2 regions of the Methylobacterium sp. 1973 genome follow, and region 1 is predicted to be linked to the other one. Evidence: predicted binding sites of a transcription regulator. Region 1 holds the regulator's gene; the other holds the start of a gene.
The links. The regulator LexA, encoded in region 1, represses DNA repair genes until DNA is damaged. The targets are predictions, from matches to a motif close to TGTTCNNNNTGTGTTCNG.
Positions count from the first base shown of each region.

Region 2: a site for LexA is predicted at 1,517-1,534, ahead of uvrA (excinuclease ABC subunit UvrA). Genes of this name have one in related genera too.

Region 1 covers NZ_JBEPLA010000002.1:581,127-590,281, reverse strand. Annotated here, with positions in the region: gene ABIC70_RS06820 (ComEC/Rec2 family competence protein) at 1-1,929, shown strand, start outside; gene lexA (transcriptional repressor LexA) at 1,923-2,660, opposite strand; gene ABIC70_RS06810 (hypothetical protein) at 2,911-3,357, shown strand; gene ABIC70_RS06805 (hypothetical protein) at 3,376-3,591, opposite strand; gene ABIC70_RS06800 (NRAMP family divalent metal transporter) at 3,672-4,913, shown strand; gene fae (formaldehyde-activating enzyme) at 4,976-5,515, shown strand; gene ABIC70_RS06790 (hypothetical protein) at 5,556-6,020, opposite strand; gene ABIC70_RS06785 (error-prone DNA polymerase) at 6,065-9,155, opposite strand, start outside.
Region 2 covers NZ_JBEPLA010000002.1:53,525-62,679, forward strand. Annotated here, with positions in the region: gene ABIC70_RS04160 (cupin domain-containing protein) at 1-62, shown strand, start outside; gene ABIC70_RS04165 (MFS transporter) at 66-1,247, opposite strand; gene uvrA (excinuclease ABC subunit UvrA) at 1,690-4,809, shown strand; gene ABIC70_RS04175 (transporter) at 5,506-6,486, shown strand; gene ABIC70_RS04180 (S1C family serine protease) at 6,752-7,726, shown strand; gene ABIC70_RS04185 (GCG_CRPN prefix-to-repeats domain-containing protein) at 7,915-8,184, shown strand; gene ABIC70_RS04190 (DUF1127 domain-containing protein) at 8,468-8,614, shown strand; gene trmFO (methylenetetrahydrofolate--tRNA-(uracil(54)-C(5))-methyltransferase (FADH(2)-oxidizing) TrmFO) at 8,691-9,155, shown strand, end outside.

The DNA of each region.
Region 1 (9,155 bases):
CGCACCACCATCGGCCCCCTCATCGGAACGGTCGAAGCCCTGGACGAGCGCGAGGTCGGCGCCCGGCTGCTGATCCGGGTGGAGAGCTTCGCCGGCCTTGCGCCGGAGGCGCGGCCCGCCCGGGTGCGGGTGTCATTCCGCAAGACGCCGACCCCGCTTCCCGGGGACGTCGTCGCCGCCACCGCCCGGTTGTTGCCTCCCCCGGAGGCGGCCCGGCCCGGAGGCTACGATTTCGCCCGAGACGCCTACTTCCAGGGGATCGGCGCGGTGGGCTCGCTGGTCGGGGCGGTCACGATCCGGGCGCCGACCGAGCCGCCGCCCCTCCGCCTGCGGCTCGCCGCCACGCTCGACGCGGCCCGGAACGGGCTCACCCGCCGGATCGCGGAGGCCGCCGGCGGCCAGGCGGGCGCGGTGGCGGCGGCCCTGGTGACCGGCAAGCGCGGCCTCATCGGCCCGGCGACCAACGATGCGCTGCGCGCCGCCGGGATCTACCACGTTGTGTCGATCTCGGGCCTCCACATGGTGCTGGCCGCCGGCGTGGTGTTCTGGCTGGTGCGGGCGCTGCTCGCGCTGGTCCCCCATTGCGCGCTCCTCTGGCCGATCAAGAAGATCGCGGCCGGCTTCGCCATGGTCGGCGTCACCGCCTACTGCGCCTTCTCGGGCTGGGACATCGCCGCCGAGCGCTCGCTGATCATGACCCTGATCATGCTGGGCGCGATCCTGGTGGACCGGCCCGCCCTGTCCATGCGCAACCTCGCCCTCGCGGCGCTGATCGCCCTGGCCCGGGAGCCGGAGGGCCTGCTCGGCCCGAGCTTCCAGATGTCCTTCGGCGCCGTGGCCGGGCTGATCGCCTGCGCGCGGCTGATCGACGGGCGGCTGTTCGTGCGCCACGGGGCGGGCCGGCTCGGTCGGCTCGTCGGCAGCGGCCTCTCGGCGGTCACCGGGACCCTGGCCACGACCCTGGTGGCGCAGGTCGCGACCGCGCCCTTCGCCACCTACCATTTCCAGACGATCCAGCCCTTCGGCCTCGTCGGCAACGCCCTGACCCTGCCGCTCGTCTCCCTCGTGGTGATGCCCTCCGCGGTGATCGGGATCCTCGCCTATCCCTTCGCCCTCGACCGCCCGATCTGGTGGCTGATGGGTCAGGCGGTGGGGGGCATGCTCGCCGTCTCCCATTGGATCGCCGGGTTCGAGCGGGCCATCGTGGTCGTACCGGCCTTCGGCACCGCGGCGCTGTTCCTGCTGACCGCGGGCCTGCTGCTCGCGACGTTACCGGCCTCCCGCCTGCGCTGGCTCGCCGTGCCGCCGATCCTGCTCGGACTCGTCGTCGCGGCCCGACCCGACCGCTACGACCTCTATGTCGATCGGCAGGGTGCGGGGGCCGCGGTGCGGGGGCCGGACGGACGGCTCGCGGCCCTCGGCAGCCCGTCCGGCTTCGTTCTCGAACAATGGCTGAAGGCGGACGGCGACGGACGGGGAGCCGGGGCACTGATCGTCCGATCGGGCAGCGGCCGCTGTGACCGGCTCGGATGCACCGCGCGCCTGCCGGACGGACGGGCGGTCGCCCTGGTCCGGGACCGGCGGGCCTTCCCGGAGGATTGCGCCCGCGCCGCGGTGCTGATCACGGGCCTCGTGGCCCCACCGTCCTGCACCGGCCCCCTGGTGATCGACCGGCGCGTCCTGGCCGCCCAGGGCGCCGTCGCCCTCAGGTCCGACGGCGAGAGCTTCGTCGCCCGTCACGCCCGGGCCGATGGCCGCGCCGTGCCCTGGCGACCACGCTCGGAACACGGGCCGGGATCACCACAACCGGTCACCGCGCCCTCCGCGGAGGCCCGCGCCTCTGACGACGGGGCGACAACGCCTCCGGAAACCGATGCGTCGGGCGGGGACCTCGCCCCCGGCAACGCGCCGGCCGAGCCGCTTCAGTAGCGGCGGACGAGGCTGACGAGGCGGCCCTGGATCCGGACCCGGTCCGGCCCGAGGACGCGCGTCTCGTAGGCCGGGTTGGCGGCCTCCAGGGCGATCGAGGAGCCGCGGCGGCGCAGACGCTTGAGCGTCGCCTCCTCGTCGTCGATCAGCGCCACGATGATGTCGCCGGTATTGGCCGTGTCCTGCTTGCGGATCACCACGAGGTCGCCGTCGAGGATGCCGGCCTCGACCATCGAGTCGCCGCGCACCTCCAGGGCATAGTGCTCGCCGCCGGCCACGAAATCCGGCGACAGGGTGATGGCATGGCTCTGGTTCTGGATCGCCGAGACCGGCGTACCGGCGGCGATCCGGCCCATCACCGGGATCGAAATGGCACGACCGGCGTCGTCGATCATCCGCGTGCTGGCCGGGGCCGGCGGATGCTTGGACTTGCCGCCCTCGACCACGCTCGGGGTGAAACGGCGCGGCTCGGCCGGGGCCGAAGATGGGGCCGAAGATGGGACCGTCTGGCTCAGGCTCTCGGGAATGCGGATCACCTCGATGGCGCGCGCCCGATTCGGCAGGCGCCGGAGGAAGCCGCGCTCCTCCAGGGCCGTGATCAGCCGGTGGATGCCGGATTTCGACTTGAGGTCGAGGGCGTCCTTCATCTCGTCGAAGGACGGCGGGACGCCGCATTCCTGCATCCGGCTCTGGATGAAACGCAGGAGGTCCAGCTGCTTGCGCGTGAGCATCGAAGGGGGACTCGCGGCTTGGCAGACCGCCCCGTGACGGTCTCTGAAACAAATCACGAACAGGTTAAACGTTCCGCAAGTGTTCCGCAAGGGCGGCACCGCTACGCTTGGCGCGTCGCTCCGCGCTCGCGGGAGCAAGGTCGAGAAACGCATTGACGGCGCAAGCGGAGCCGTTTCAATGCACCGCGGCGCCCCGCCGGGAAGGCGGCGGATCCGGGCCGCGGGCTGGGACCCTCTTGGGATGACGAGGATGCGACGACCCGCAGCTCTGCTGCCCCTCGGCCTCGCCGCCCTCGGCCTCGCCGGCTGCACCACCGGGTTCTCCTACATCTCGCGGAACTACGTGGCGCTCACCCCCCAGGTGGTGACGATCGGCTGCAAGGAGCCCTACGAGGTCTACGACAACCGGCAGATGCGCCGGATGCTGATCGTCTCGAACGCCCTGCGCGAATATACCGGCTGCAACCTGAGCGAGGCCCGGATCGATCCGGAGCCGGACGCCACCCGGGTGAAGCGCTTCCGCACCGCCGCTCGGGCCTATCTCGACGAGACCGTGCGCGAGGATTGCCGGATCACCGGCGAGACCGTGTTCGATCCGCTGAAGACCGAGTTCGCCTACGCCTGCGACACGCCGATCGAGAAGCGTGGCACCGTGGTCCCCCGCCTGCCGGGCCGCAATCCCGGTCTGGCCCGCTGACCGACCGGCGGCGCGCCGTCAGGCGCCCGGCTTCGGGAAGGTCCGTTCCGCCGCGTCGCCGGCGGCGGCGAGCAGGGCGCGGGCGAAGGCCCGGGCTTCCGCCCGGTCGAGAACGATCGCGGCGGTGACCGGCGCGCCGCCGAGGTCGGCCAGGGCGAGTTCCAGGCGCACCCCGTCGGGCACGGCGGTCGCCTGCAGGCTCCAGCCGGAGCCCCGATCCGTGCTCTCCGCCATCACATGTCCCTCCCGCCTGCCCCGGGAAAACGCCGCAGGCGCCCGCCGGAACCGGCCGTGCGCGGGACTGTTCCCGAGCCGTGCCCAGCGCTTCCCTGCCTCGCCTGTCCGCTTACCTCAAGGCCGCAGGCCCCGGACTCGTGGTGATGCTGGCCGATACGGATGTCGGAAGCCTCATCACGGCGGCCCAGAGCGGGGCGCGTTGGGGCTATTCGCTCCTGCTCCTCCAGATCCTGCTGGTGCCGATCCTGTACGTCGTCCAGGAGCTGACGGTGCGGCTCGGGACCGCCACCGGACGCGGCCACGGCGCGTTGATCCGGGAGCGCTACGGGCCGGTCTGGGCCTGGATCTCGTACGGCGGCCTCGTGGTCGCCGGCATCGGCGCCATCGTCACGGAATTCTCCGGCATCGCCGGCATCGGGGACCTGTTCGGGGTGCCGCGGCTCGTGAGCCTCGGCCTGCCGGCCTGCCTGCTCCTGGGGCTCGTCTTCACCGGCAGCTACCGGCGCGTCGAGGTCGTGGCGATCGTGGTCGGCCTATTCGAGCTGGTCTTCGTTGGGCTCGCCGTAGCGGCGCGGCCGAACCTGCCCGAGATCGTCGCCTCCTTCGGGCACATGCCGCTGGGCGACGGCCAGTTCCGGGTGCTGATCGCGGCCAATATCGGCGCGGTGATCATGCCGTGGATGATCTTCTACCAGCAGTCGGCGATCGTCGATAAGGGCCTGGGCTGGGAGCACGCGCGGCGCTCGCGGCTCGACACACTCGTGGGTGCGGTGGTCTCGCAATGCGTGATGGGCGCGATCCTCGTCGCCACCGCCGCCACGATCGGCAAGGCCGGGCAGGGCAGCGCGAAGGGGCTGGAGACCGTCGGCGATCTCGCGGGCGCCTTCACGCCGGCCCTGGGGCCGTGGCTCGGGCAGGTGGTGTTCGGGGTGGGCATCATCGCGGCGGCCTTCGTGGCGCTCAACGTCGTGGCCCTGGCGCTGGCCTGGGGGTTCGGCGACGTGACCGGCCGGCCGCACTCCCTGGAGCAGTCGCCCCGGGAGGCTCCGGCTTTCTACGGCGCCTTCGCGCTCGCGGTCGCGGCCGGCGCGGTCGCCGTGCAGCTCGTGCCGGATCTCGTGGCGCTCAACATCGCCGTGGAGGTGATGAACGCGCTGCTCCTGCCCCTGGCGCTCGGCCTGCTGATCCTCCTCGCCACCCGGGCCCTGCCCGAGGGGCAGCGCGTGGCGGGCGTCTACAAGGGGGTGGTCTACGCGGTGTCGGGGATCACGATCGCGTTCGCGATGGTCGGCGTCCTGGACGGGGTGGGCCTGCTCTGACGCGATTGACGCGGGGCCTCCGATGATGTCTCCCGCGGGCTCCGATCAGGTGGAGTTCGAACATGCAAGAGATCTGGTTCCGCACGGGCGAGGCCACGGTGCTGGCGGCCGAGGGCCAGTACACCGACGCCATGCCGGAGGTGCTGATCGGCTCGGTGCGCGGTCCGGTCGGCCAGGCCTTCGCGTCGATGATGGGGCAGGTCCAGGGCCACACGCGGATGTTCGTGGTCCGCGACCTCAACCAGCTCGTGCGCCCCGCCACGATGATGACCACCAAGGTCACGATCCACACGGCCGAGTATGCCGAGCTCCTCGGCGGCGTGGTCCAGGCCGCCACCGGCGACGCGATCGTGGACTGCATCATCGAGGGCATCCTGCCCAAGGACGGGCTTGACGAGCTGTGCATGATCATCATGATCTGGCTCGATCAGCGCTGCGCCGAGGACGACAACCTCGACCAGAAGGACCTCTACCGGACCAACTACGAGGCGACGAAGCTCGCCATCGCCCGCGCCCTCAAGGGCGAGCCGACGGTGGACGAGCTGATCGCCAACCGGAAGACCGTGAAGCACTACGCCCTGGACGGCGTGATCGAGTACTGATAGGCCCCTTCGCGCGCATCCTGCCGGGGTCGATATCGCATCACCCCGGCGGGATGCGCCCCACCGAGCACAGGGTCCGCATCGCGGTGCTGCCCGGGTCGGTGTAGCAGGAGGCCGACCAGCCGTTCTGCTGGATGAACGACTTGCGCCGCTCCGACAGCGCGGTCCGGTAGGCGCTGGCGATGATCGGCTCGACGGTCGCGGCCGGTTCGCCGACCAGGATCTCGGAGGCCACCGACAGGTCGCGGAAGAAGGTCGCCGAGGGGGCGGGCTCGGCCGAGGTCGCCTGCACGATCGGCTCGGCCCGGCAAGTCACGTCGAACTTGATCGGGCCGGCCATGCGGATGTCGATGCTGGGGCCCGCCCGCTTGCCGACCTTGCCGCCGATGGCGCCGGCGATCTGGCGGGTGAGGTCGTCGCAGCTGTCGGCCCGGGCGGCCTCCGCCCAGAGGAGCAGGGCCGCGCAGGCGGCGAGGAGGAGGCGCGGAACGGCGAAGCTCGACATGGCCGCACTCTACGCGCGGCGCGGGGCCTGTCGAGGGGCGTTCCTCAGTGGAAATCCCGGCTGCGATACACGCGCCGATCCGGGGGCACGCCGAAATCCGTGTTCTCGGGGGGCAGCTTCATCCCGGCCTCGCGCAGGTCGCGCAGGGACGCGGTGAGATCGCGAAACCCCTCAGCCACGAGATGGACCACCCCGTCCGCCCGTTGGATCCGGCCGCGCACGGCGAGGAACCGGGCCTGCATGGCGATCCGGCGGTTGGCCTCGAACACCGTCTTCCAGACGATCACGTTGGCGATACCGGTCTCGTCCTCCAGGGTCAGGAACACCACGCCCTTGGCGGTGCCGGGCCGCTGGCGGATCAGCACGAGGCCCGCCACCGTGACCCGCGCCCCCTGGGGCAGGGCGGGATCGAGATGCGCCCGGGCCGGGATCGCGCCGATCCGGGCGAGCCGCCCCCGGAAGAAGGCGACCGGGTGCCCCTGCAGCGACAGGCCGGTGGCGGCGTAATCCTCGGCCACCGCCTCGGACGGGGCCAGGGACGGCAGGTCCACGGCCGGCTCGTGCCGGAACAGGCCGTCATCGGCGTGCCAAGCGAAGAGCGGCAGGGGCGCGTCGAGGAGATGGGCCCGGCGCGCGCTCGGGTCGGCCTTGGCGGCCTTGCGCGCCGAGGTCCCCTCCAGGGTGCGGACCATCCAGAGGGCGGCGCGCCGGTCGAGGCCCAGCGAGCGGAACGCGTCCGCCTCGGCCAGCCGCTCCAGGGTGTTGCGGGGCAGGGCGAGGGCGGCCTGCAGGCCCTCGATGCTGGCATAGCCGTTGGCCCGCAGCCGCACGAGCCGGCGCATGGCGGCCTCGGGCAGGCCGCGCACCACCCGCAGGCCGATCCGCACGGCGTGCAGCGCGGGATTTCCGGCCGGCTCCAGGGTGCAGTCCCAGTCGCTGGCGTTGACGCAGACGCCCCGCACCTCGACCCCGTGGGCGCGGGCGTCGCGCACCAGCTGGGCCGGCTGGTAGAAGCCCATGGGCTGGGCGTTGAGGATCGCGGCCAGGAAGACGTCGGGGTGCCGGCACTTCATCCAGGCCGAGGCGTAGACGAGGAGCGCGAAGCTCGCCGCGTGGCTCTCCGGGAAGCCGTAGGTGGAGAAGCCGCGGATCTGCGCGAAGCAGCGCTCGGCGAAGTCCTGCGGGTAGCCCCGGCGGGTCATGCCGCCCACGAACTTGTCCGCGAAGCCGCCGATCGAGCCGACATGGCGGAAGGTCGCCATCGCCCGGCGCAGGCCGTCGGCCTCGGCCGGGGTGAAGCCCGCCGCCGTGATGGCGATCTGCATGGCATGCTCCTGGAACAGCGGCACCCCGTAGGTCTTCTGCAGGACCTCCTTCAGTTCGTCCGCCGGCCCGTGGTCCGGGTGCGGGGCGGGGTACTCCACCGGGTCGATCCCGGAGCGGCGCCGCAGGTAGGGATGGACCATGTCGCCCTGGATCGGACCGGGGCGCACGATCGCCACCTGCACGACGAGGTCGTAGAATTCCTTGGGCTTCAGGCGCGGCAGCATCGACATCTGCGCCCGGCTCTCGACCTGGAACACGCCGACGGAATCGGCCTTCGCCAGCATCGCGTAGGTGGCGGGATCCTCCTGGGGCAGGTCGGCCAGCGTCTCGTAGAAGGTATTGTGGTCCTTCTCCAGAAACGCGAGGCCGCGCTTGAGGCAGGTCAGCATGCCGAGCGCCAGCACGTCGACCTTCATCAGGCCGATCGCGTCGATGTCGTCCTTGTCCCACTCGATGAAGGTGCGGTCCGCCATGGCGCCGTTGCCCACCGGCACGGTCTCGTCGAGGCGCCCGCGGGTCAGCACGAAGCCGCCGACATGCTGGGACAGGTGGCGGGGGAAGCCGATCAGCTGATGGGCGAGGTCCAGCGCCTGCCGGATCGCCGGGTTCCCGGGATCGAGGCCGGCCTCGCGCACATGCTGGTCCGGCATCCCGGTGCCCCAGGAGCCCCAGACCGTGTCGGCGATCGCCGCGGTCACGTCCTCGGTGAGCCCGAGGACCTTGCCGACCTCGCGGATCGCCATGCGCGGACGGTAGTGGATCACCGTGGCGCAGAGGGCGGCCCGCTCCCGGCCGTAGCGGGCGTAGAGGTGCTGGATCACCTCCTCGCGGCGCTCGTGCTCGAAATCGACGTCGATGTCGGGGGGCTCGCCCCGGTTCTCCGAGATGAAGCGGGCGAAGAGCAGCCGGTGCTTGGACGGGTCCACCGCGGTGATGCCGAGGCAGAAGCACACGGCGGAATTGGCCGCCGAGCCGCGGCCCTGGCAGAGGATCCCCTTGCCGCGGGCGAACTCGACCACGTCGAACAGGGTCAGGAAGTAACGGGCATAGTCCATCTTGGCGATGAGCCGCAGCTCCTCGCGGAGCGTCGCCGCGACGGCGGAGGGAATATCGCCGCCGTAGCGCCAGTGCGCCCGCTCGAAGGTCTTCTCCTCCAGGTAGTCCTGCGGCGTGCGCCCGGGGGGCACCGGCTCGTCGGGATATTCGTAGCGCAGCTGGGACAGGCAGAAACCGCAGGCCTCGGCGATCTCGACGGTGCGGGCCACCGCCTCCGGGTGGTCGGCGAACAGCCGCGCCATCTCGGCGGGGGGCTTCAGGTGGCGCTCGGCATTGGCCTCCAGCCGGTAGCCCGCCTCGCCGATCCGGCAGCCCGCGCGGATGCACGTCACCACGTCCTGGAGCGGGCGCCGCTCGGGATGGTGGTAGAGCGCGTCCGAGACCGCGACCATCGGCGCGCGGGCGGCCGCGCCCAGCTCGGCGAGCAGACCGAGGCGGCGCCGCTCGTCGCCCCGGCGCGTATGGCTCGCCCCGAGGAAGGTCCGGCCCGGGGCCGCGGCGGCAAGCGCCTCCAGACGCGCCCGGAAGCCCTCCGGCAGGCGCCGGGCCGGCGGCATGGCGATGAACATCTGTCCCTCCGCGGCCTCCAGCATCTCGGCGAAGGCGAAGCGGCATTCCCCCTTGCGGACGCGCCGGTTGCCCAGGGTGAGCAGCCGGCAGAGGCGCCCCCAGGCCGCCCGGTCCATCGGGTAGGTGACGGCCTCGAACCCCTCCTCGGTGACGAGGCGGACGCCGGGCAGGATCCGGATCTTC
Region 2 (9,155 bases), 530 kb from region 1:
TCTTCGTGAACCCGGAGGACGGCAGCCCCGCCACCTTCATGGCGCGCAACGCCGAGGCGTGAGCCTCACACCGGCAGGGACCGCCCGGCCGCCGCCACGGCGAGGAGCAGGGCCGCCACGAGCAGGAGCGCGGCGGACAGGCCCAAAGCCTGCGCGGCGAAGCCGATCAGCGCCGGGCCCGCCAGCACCCCGGCATAGCCGAGCGTCGTCACCGCCGGCACCGCCACGCGCGCGGGCATCGCGGTCTGGCGGCCGGCCGCCGTGAACAGGACCGGGACGATGTTGGCGCAGCCCGCCCCGACCAGGGCGTAGCCGGCGAGGGCCGCCTCCCAGGCCGGGACCAGGACCGAGAGCGCGAGTCCGGCGGCCGCCAGGAGGCCGCCGAAGACCACCACGGGCCGCCGCCCGAGCCGGGCCACGACCCGATCGCCGGCAAGGCGCCCGGCCGTCATCGTCACCGAGAAGGCCGCGTAGCCGAGCGCCGCCCAGGCCGGATCGAGGCCCCGCTGCTGGATCAGGAACACCGCGCTCCAGTCGAGGGCCGAGCCCTCGGTGAGGAACACCACGAAGCAGAGCAGGCCCAGCACCAGCACGACGCCCCGGGGGCGCGCGAAGGCGGGGCCTCCGCTCCCCCCTGCCCGCTCGGCCGGCAGGATCCCGGGCCAGGCGGCCGCGAACAGGGCCGCGATCCCGGCGACCAGGAGCAGCACGCTCCAGCCCGCGCCGAGCCCGGCCGCCAGCAGGCCGCTGGCGATCAGCGCCCCCAGGATGCAGCCGAGACTGTAGAGGCCGTGGAAGCCCGACATCATCGGGCGCCCGCTGGCGCGCTCCACCACGACGGCCTGCAGGTTCATGACGCAGTCCACCGCCCCCATCCCGGCGCCGAACAGCACCAGCGCCAGGGTGAGCTCCACGAGCCCATCGCCCACGGCCAGCACCGGCAGGGCGAGGCCGATCGCCAGCGTGCCGGCGAGCAGGACCGGCCGGAAACCGAGCCGCGAAGCCGCCGCCCCGGCGCTCGGCATCGCCAGGATCGAGCCGATGCCGAAGGTGAGGAGCAGCAGGCCGAGCCCCGCCGCGTCGAGGCCGGCGCGGTCCTGCACCAGCGGCACCAGGGGCGCCCAGGTGGCGTTGGCGATGCCCACGATCAGGAACAGCAGCCGCGTGGACACGCTCTGTCCGCGGGCCGCATTCCGGTCCCCCGCCCCGCCGAGGGCGACCGGGTCGGTCAGGTCGAGCGCTGGCATCGGCACCTGTCGATGGAGTCGAGTCCGAGGGTGGATCCCGGCGACGTGGGGCCTCGGTTCCCGCGGTGCAACACCGGGCCGTCGTCGCGCGCGCCGTGCCGCGCGCCCGGAGGGGACACCGGCGGCCCCATGCGTCGGCGACTTGCCCGGTTCCTCGCAGGCGCCCTCGCGCGCCCGCTCGGACGACCGGTTGGACGCCCGCTCGGGCGCTGCCGGAACGCTTTGCCGCGCGCGCAAGGGCGGCGGCTCGTTCGCCGAGCGGTTGCCGCCGTACGCGTTTCGTTCTAGCAAGGGCGGCGCATGACGGACCTGCGTCCCGCCGGCCCCACCTTGCCGTCGGCCCCCTCGGGCTCGACATGTGTCGGAGCGGCGGCTGGCCCGCGCGCGAATCCGATCCGGATCCGATCCGACTGCGTCGACGCCTCGAAAGACCGCCGCCCTCATGGCCAAAGCCCAAGCTGGAAGTCGTGCCGCAAGCCGCGCCGGCGCCGCCCAAGCTGCCCCGACAGCCGCCGCGCAGACGGCGTCCAAGGCTCCGAAAGCCGCCACCGCCGCCCCGGCCCCGCAGCCCAAGCCGGCCCGCGCGAAGTCCGAAAAGCCCGCCCGCCCTGGGGCGGCTGCCGAGGCCGCGATCGACGCCAAGCTGGCGGCCCTGTTCGACGCCGCGCCGGCGAGCGCCCATGACCGGCGGGTCATCGCGGTCCGGGGGGCCCGGGAGCACAACCTCAAGAACGTCGACCTGACGATCCCCCGGGACAAGCTCGTGGTGTTCACCGGGCTGTCGGGCTCGGGCAAGTCGTCGCTGGCCTTCGACACGATCTACGCCGAGGGGCAGCGCCGCTACGTCGAGTCGCTCTCGGCCTATGCCCGCCAGTTCCTGGAGATGATGTCGAAGCCCGACGTCGACCAGATCGACGGGCTGTCGCCGGCGATCTCCATCGAGCAGAAGACCACCTCCAAGAACCCCCGCTCCACCGTCGGGACGGTCACCGAGATCTACGACTACATGCGCCTGCTCTGGGCGCGGGTCGGCATCCCCTACTCGCCCGCCACCGGCCTGCCGATCGAGAGCCAGACCGTCCAGCAGATGGTCGACCGGGTGCTGGAATTGCCGGAGAAGACCCGGCTCTACCTGCTGGCGCCCGTGGTCCGCGGACGCAAGGGCGAGTACCGCAAGGAAATCGCCGAGTACCAGAAGAAGGGCTTCCAGCGCCTGCGCGTGAACGGCGAATACTACGCCATCGACGACGTGCCCAAGCTCGACAAGAAGTTCAAGCACGACATCGACGTGGTGGTCGACCGCATCGTGGTCCGGGCCGATATCGGCTCGCGGCTGGCCGAGTCCTTCGAGACGGCCCTGGAGCTGGCCGATGGCATCGCGGAGGTCGTGTTCGCGGATGCCCCCGAGGGCGAGACGCCCCGGACCATCACCTTCTCGTCGCGCTTCGCCTGTCCGGTCTCGGGCTTCACCATCGCGGAGATCGAGCCGCGGCTGTTCTCGTTCAACAACCCGTTCGGTGCCTGCCCGACCTGCAGCGGCATCGGCCACGAGATGCGGATCGATCCCGAGCTGGTGATCTCCGACCCGGCCTTGAGCCTGAAGCGCGGCGCCGTCGGCCCCTGGGCGAAGTCGACCTCGCCCTATTACGGCCAGACCCTGGAGGCGCTGGCCGAGCATTTCGGCTTCAAGACCAGCGTCCCGTGGCAGAGCCTGTCGGAGACGGCCCGTGCCATCGTGCTGTACGGCTCGGGCAAGCAGGCGATCCGCTTCGCCTACGACGACGGGTTGCGCAAATACACGGTCAACAAGCCCTTCGAGGGCGTGATCCCGAACCTGGAGCGCCGCTACAAGGAGAGCGACTCGGACGCCGTCCGGGAGGAGATCGGGCGCTTCATGAGCGAGACGCCCTGCGCCGCCTGCGGCGGCAAGCGGCTGAAGCCCGAGGCGCTCGCCGTGAAGGTCGCCATGGCCGACATTGCCGATGTCACGGCCCTCTCAGTCAGTGAGGCGCATCGCTGGTTCTCGGAGCTGCCGGAGAAGCTGACGGCGAAGCAGAACGCCATCGCGGTCAGAATTCTCAAGGAAATCCGCGACCGGCTGAGCTTCCTGGTGGATGTCGGCCTCGAATACCTGACGCTCGCCCGCGGCTCCGGCTCCCTCTCGGGCGGCGAGAGCCAGCGCATCCGGCTGGCCTCGCAGATCGGCTCCGGCCTCACCGGCGTGCTCTACGTGCTGGACGAGCCGTCGATCGGCCTGCACCAGCGCGACAACGAGCGGCTGCTCGGTACGCTCAAGCGCCTGCGCGACCTCGGCAATTCGGTGATCGTGGTCGAGCATGACGAGGACGCGATCCTGCAGGCCGATTACGTGGTCGATGTCGGCCCGGGCGCCGGTATCCATGGCGGCGAGATCATCGCGCAGGGCACCCCCGCCGAGGTCCTGGCCAACCCGGCCTCGCTCACCGCGAAATACCTCACGGGCGAGATGTCAGTCCGGACGCCCACCGCGCGCCGAAAAGGCCGCAAGGGCAAGCTCGGCCTGTTCGGCGCCCGGGGCAACAATCTGAAGGATGTCGATGTCGAGATCCCGCTCGGCACCTTCACCTGCATCACCGGCGTCTCGGGGGGCGGCAAGTCCACCCTGGTGATCGACACCCTCTACAAGGCGATCGCCAAGAAGCTGAACGGCGCCCTGGAGCACCCGGCCCCCTACGGACGGCTGGAGGGGCTGGAGCACCTCGACAAGGTCATCGACATCGACCAGTCGCCGATCGGCCGCACGCCGCGCTCGAACCCCGCCACCTATATCGGCGCCTTCACGCCGATCCGCGACTGGTTCGCGGGCCTGCCGGAGGCCAAGGCGCGGGGCTACCAGCCCGGCCGCTTCTCGTTCAACGTCAAGGGCGGGCGCTGCGAGGCGTGCTCGGGCGACGGCGTCATCAAGATCGAGATGCACTTCCTGCCCGACGTCTACGTCACCTGCGACGTCTGCAAGGGCAAGCGCTACGACCGCGAGACCCTGGAGGTGAAGTACCGGGCCAAGTCCATCGCCGACGTGCTCGATTCCACCGTCGAGGAGGCGGCCGAGCTGTTCAAGGCGGTGCCGGCGATCCGCGACAAGCTCGAGACCCTGAAGCGGGTCGGCCTGCACTACGTCCATGTCGGTCAGCAGGCCACGACCCTGTCGGGGGGCGAGGCGCAGCGGGTGAAGCTCTCCAAGGAGCTGTCGAAGCGCGCCACGGGGCGCACCCTCTACATCCTCGACGAGCCGACCACCGGCCTGCATTTCCACGACGTCGCCAAGCTCATGGAGGTGCTCCACGAGCTGGTGGACCAGGGCAACACCGTGGTGGTGATCGAGCACAACCTCGAAGTGATCAAGACCGCCGACTGGGTGATCGACATGGGTCCCGAGGGCGGCGACGGCGGCGGCCGGGTCGTGGCGCAGGGCACGCCGGAAGAGATCGCCCGCTCCAAGGCCAGCCATACCGGCCGGTTCCTGCGCGAGGTGCTGGAGCGGCGCCCCGCGGCGCCCGCGCGCCGAGGCCGCGCCGCCGAGTAGCGCGCCAAACCTTCCGGGCCAAACCTTCCGGGTAAGCGGCGGGCGTCGGACGCACCGGCGACAGGGCCGGCCGCGGGCCCTCCCCCACACAGGACGGGCGGGACGCGCGGCCCCGGAGGATCGGCCCCTCCGGGGACGCGCGAATCCGCGAGCCCGACGGGACGAGGCAGGCGGTTCGGACCGGCCCGATCGCAGGCCGGCGCGGCAGTTTCTGCCGGGTGCCGTCCGCATATCCGCCCGGCCGGGCGGTGATTCGAGCCGCGGGGCGCCGGTTCGGGCCAGCTGCGGGCCGGTTCGAAGCCGGATTCCGGTCCGGATCCCGGCCGGGCGGCCCGCCCGGCGGCCTGCCCGATCACCTCCCCGGCCTTGCCGGATTCTCCCGTGCCCCGGCGCGACAACAGCTTGACCATTCAACGATATTTTGCCGGACCCCCCGTTTGGGCCGGGTCTGTGGACAGTGTTGCATCGCCGCAAAAATGCGGCTTTTGCGCAACGGTTCAGCCGGTTGTGGCGTTTCGGCGAGCATTCCACTGTCTTTCCGCAGGTCTCTGTAGAATAGTCGCAGACGTTGAGACGGGCAGGCTCCGTGGGGGCGCTCGGTAGGTCCGAAGCCGGCAGCCGCGATTGGCGAGCAGACCGGCAAGGAAGTGCCGAATGCGGGACGGAAGCCGTGGGACCTTGGGAAGGAATGAGAAAATGATGAAGAACTGGCTCGCGGCCGGCGCGGTCGCGCTCACGGTCGGCATGACCTCGACGATCGCGCAGGCGCAGACCACCACGGTTCCCGGCGAGCAGGTCGGCCTCGCCGTCGGCGCGCCGCTGCCGGAAGGCCTCTACGCGATCAACACGTTCACCTACCGCCGCACCGACGCGCCAAACTCGCCCGACACGGCCGTCAACATCCCGGTCCTGGTCTGGTCGACCCCGTTCGTGCCGTTCGGCGGCCGCGTCGAGCTGCTCGTGGCGCCCCCGACCGTGTTCGCCTTCACCCGCAACCCGGCGGGCGTGCGCAACAAGGACATCTCGATCAACGTCGGCACCTTCGTCGGCGGCATCTGGGCCTTCGACCTCGGCAACAACTTCGGCGTCAGCTTGCTCGGCGGCGCCTACCTGAACGACCTGAACGGCGACCGCGGCTCGATCATCACCGCGAACGGCACGACGGCCACCCCGGTCCTGCCGCAGCTCTCCTCCAACACCTACCGCTTCGGCATCGCCGGCAGCTACACCGGTGACGGCTGGAACATCACCGCCAACCTGACCGCCAACATCTACGACTCGCCCGGCCGCTTCCCCGGCCAGGTCGGCGCCGCCATCGGCCCGATCCGCCTCTCGGACGCCCTGAACTTCGACCTCACCGCGACGAAGAAGTTCGGCAACTTCGAGATCGGCCCGATCGCCTACGGCACCTACAACTTCGACATCAGCCAGGCCAGCGCGGCGGCCGGCAACCGCGGCCGCTTCGCCATCGGCGGCCTCGTCGGCTACGACTTCAAGATCTTCACCGTCCAGGCCTACGTCGCCCGCGACGTCGTGACCGGCGCGCAGTACACCAACGCCTTCGGCCGCACCCGCGACAACTACTCCACCGACGGCTGGATCCGGTTCATCGTGCCGCTCTACTCGCCGGCCCCGGCCGCCTCGCCGGTCCCGGCGGCTCTGGTCCGCAAGTACTGAGACCAACCCGAGACACCGGGCTCCCCGCCGCCGCGCGGCGGGGGCGCCCGGATCTCCGACAGGCCGTCCTCCGGGACGGCGCGCCGCCCGGCACCGCCGGGCGGTTTTTTGTTGTGCCGGCCCCGCCGCGGGCCGCCCCGAACGGGCCCGTTCCATGGGTCGCAACCGACCGCGGGTGACGCGGGCGGCGCTGACATCCTATGGTGTGCCGATGGCGCGGCTCCGGCGCCGACCGGAGCGCAGGCGGACGAGCCGAAGGAAAGTCATGGCGACGCAGGGCGAGTGGAAGATCCCCGCGCAGGCCCAGCCCAGGCCCGCGGATTACGGCTACGACCTCGACCGGGCGCTCTCGGCCGTGCTGGCCCTGTCGGCGCGGATCCCGGAGAGCGCGTTCACCGCCGAGACGCTCGGCACCGAGCGCGCCGGCAACGGCGTGGTGATCCGCGAGGACGGTTTGGTGCTCACCATCGGCTACCTCGTCACCGAGGCCGAGAGCGTCTGGCTCACCACCCGGGACGGCCGCTCGGTGCCCGGCCACGTCCTCGGCTTCGACGCCGCCACGGGCTTCGGCCTGGTCCAGGCGCTCGGCGATCTCGGCGTGCCGGCCCTCCCGCTCGGCCGCTCGGCCGGGCTGAAGACCGGCGACCGGGCCGTGCTGGCGGGGGCGGGCGGGCGCCAGCGCTGCGTCGCCGTCGAGGTCGTGGCCCGGCAGGAATTCGCCGGCTACTGGGAATACGTCCTCGACGAGGCGCTGTTCACCGCCCCCGCGCACCCGCATTGGGGCGGCACCGCGCTGATCGGTCCCCAGGGCGACCTGCTCGGCATCGGCTCGCTGCAGCTGCAGCAGGGCGGCGCCGGCGCGGCGCGGCCGATCAACATGGTGGTGCCCATCGACCTGCTGACGCCGATCCTCGAGGACCTCGCCACGCGCGGGCGGGCCAACCGGCCGCCGCGCCCCTGGCTCGGCCTCTACGCCACCGAGAGCGAGGAGGGCATCGTGGTGATGGGCCTCGCCGACAACGGTCCGGCCGAGACCGGCGGCCTCCAGGCCGGCGACGTGATCGAGGCGGTGGCCGGCGAGCCGGTGGCCGATCTCGCCGCCCTGTTCCGCAGCGTCTGGGCGCTCGGCGAGGCCGGGGTGCGGGTGCCCCTCACGGTCCGCCGCGAGGGGCGCGGCGTGAAGCTCGCCCTCGTCTCCGGAGACCGGGAACGGTTCCTGCGCACGCCCTCGCTGCACTGAGGCCGCCCGGAGCGCGCAGCCGTCGCGCTCCGGGCGGCGTCGCCGCGGGTGCCGTCGTGGGTGCCGTCTTGGGTGCCGTCTTGGGCCTGTACCGGGCACAACTTACGGCTCAGCGACTGTTCAGGTGGCGGCGTCGAATCTGCAACGACCGGCTCCCGATCCGCCGGAAGCGTTGAGGAGATCCAGTCATGACGGTTCTGAGCGCACCGCGCGCGAAGGCGCTCGTGATGGCCGCCGCGATCGCCGGCGGCCTCGGGCTCGCGGGCACCGCCGAGGCGGCCGGGGGCTGCGGCCCCGGCTTCCACCCGAATCCCTGGGGCATCTGCCGGCCGAACTGGGGGCCCCGGCCCTACGGATACTGGCGGCGGCCGATCTACTATGGTGGCTATGGCGGCTATTACCGGCCGCGGCCGTTCTACCGGCCCTACGGCTTCTACGGGCCACGCCCGTTCTACTGAGCCTCGCGCCGGGCGATTCGAACGGCATGACGGGCGTCCCGCCGACCGGCGGGGCGCCCGTCGCGCGTTGTGGGAGGCTTTCCGGGGCCTGCATGCGCACAAAGAATGACCATTTGGAAACCTTGCCGGTTTCTTAAGCCCGGTATGCACTTTCCGCAGGTCTGATGCTTGACCTTGCGACTCCTGCTGCGCTGCGGCGGGATTATATGTGCGTTGCACCAACAAGAGGCAGCGATGCGCAATGAGGCGCCGTCGTCTGCTCGAACAGAGGTCACAGCACACCATGTCCGCCGCCCGTAGCGTCCTGAGCCGCGTCCGCGCCTATCTCCGGTACCGCGACACCGTTTCCCAGCTGTCCCGCCTGTCGGACCGCGACCTGGCCGATCTCGGCATCAACCGCAGCGAGATCCGCGGCGTCGCCCGCGTCTGATCCCAGCGTCCGAGCCGAACGCCGTGAAGGACCGTTGCCCGTTGATCCGGGCGGCGGTCCTTCGCTATTTTCAGGCATGACACAGACCATCCATATCGTCGGCGGCGGCCTCGCCGGATCCGAGGCCGCCTGGCAGGTGGCCGAGGCCGGCCATCGCGCCGTGCTCCACGAGATGCGCCCCGTGCGCGGCACCGAGGCCCATCAGACCGACGGGCTCGCCGAGCTCGTCTGCTCGAATTCCTTCCGGTCGGACGACCCGGAGGGCAACGCGGTCGGGCTGCTGCATCAGGAGATGCGCACGCTCGGCTCGCTGATCATGCGGGCGGCCGACGCCAACCAAGTGCCGGCGGGCGGGGCGCTGGCGGTCGACCGGGAGGGGTTCTCCGCGGCGGTGACCCGGACCCTGGAGCAGCACCCCAACGTGACCCTGGTCCGCGGGGAGGTCGAGGGGCTGCCGCCGGAGGCGTGGGGCCCCTGCATCGTCGCCACCGGCCCGCTCACCGCACCCGCCCTCGCCGAGGGGATCCGGGGGCTCACCGGG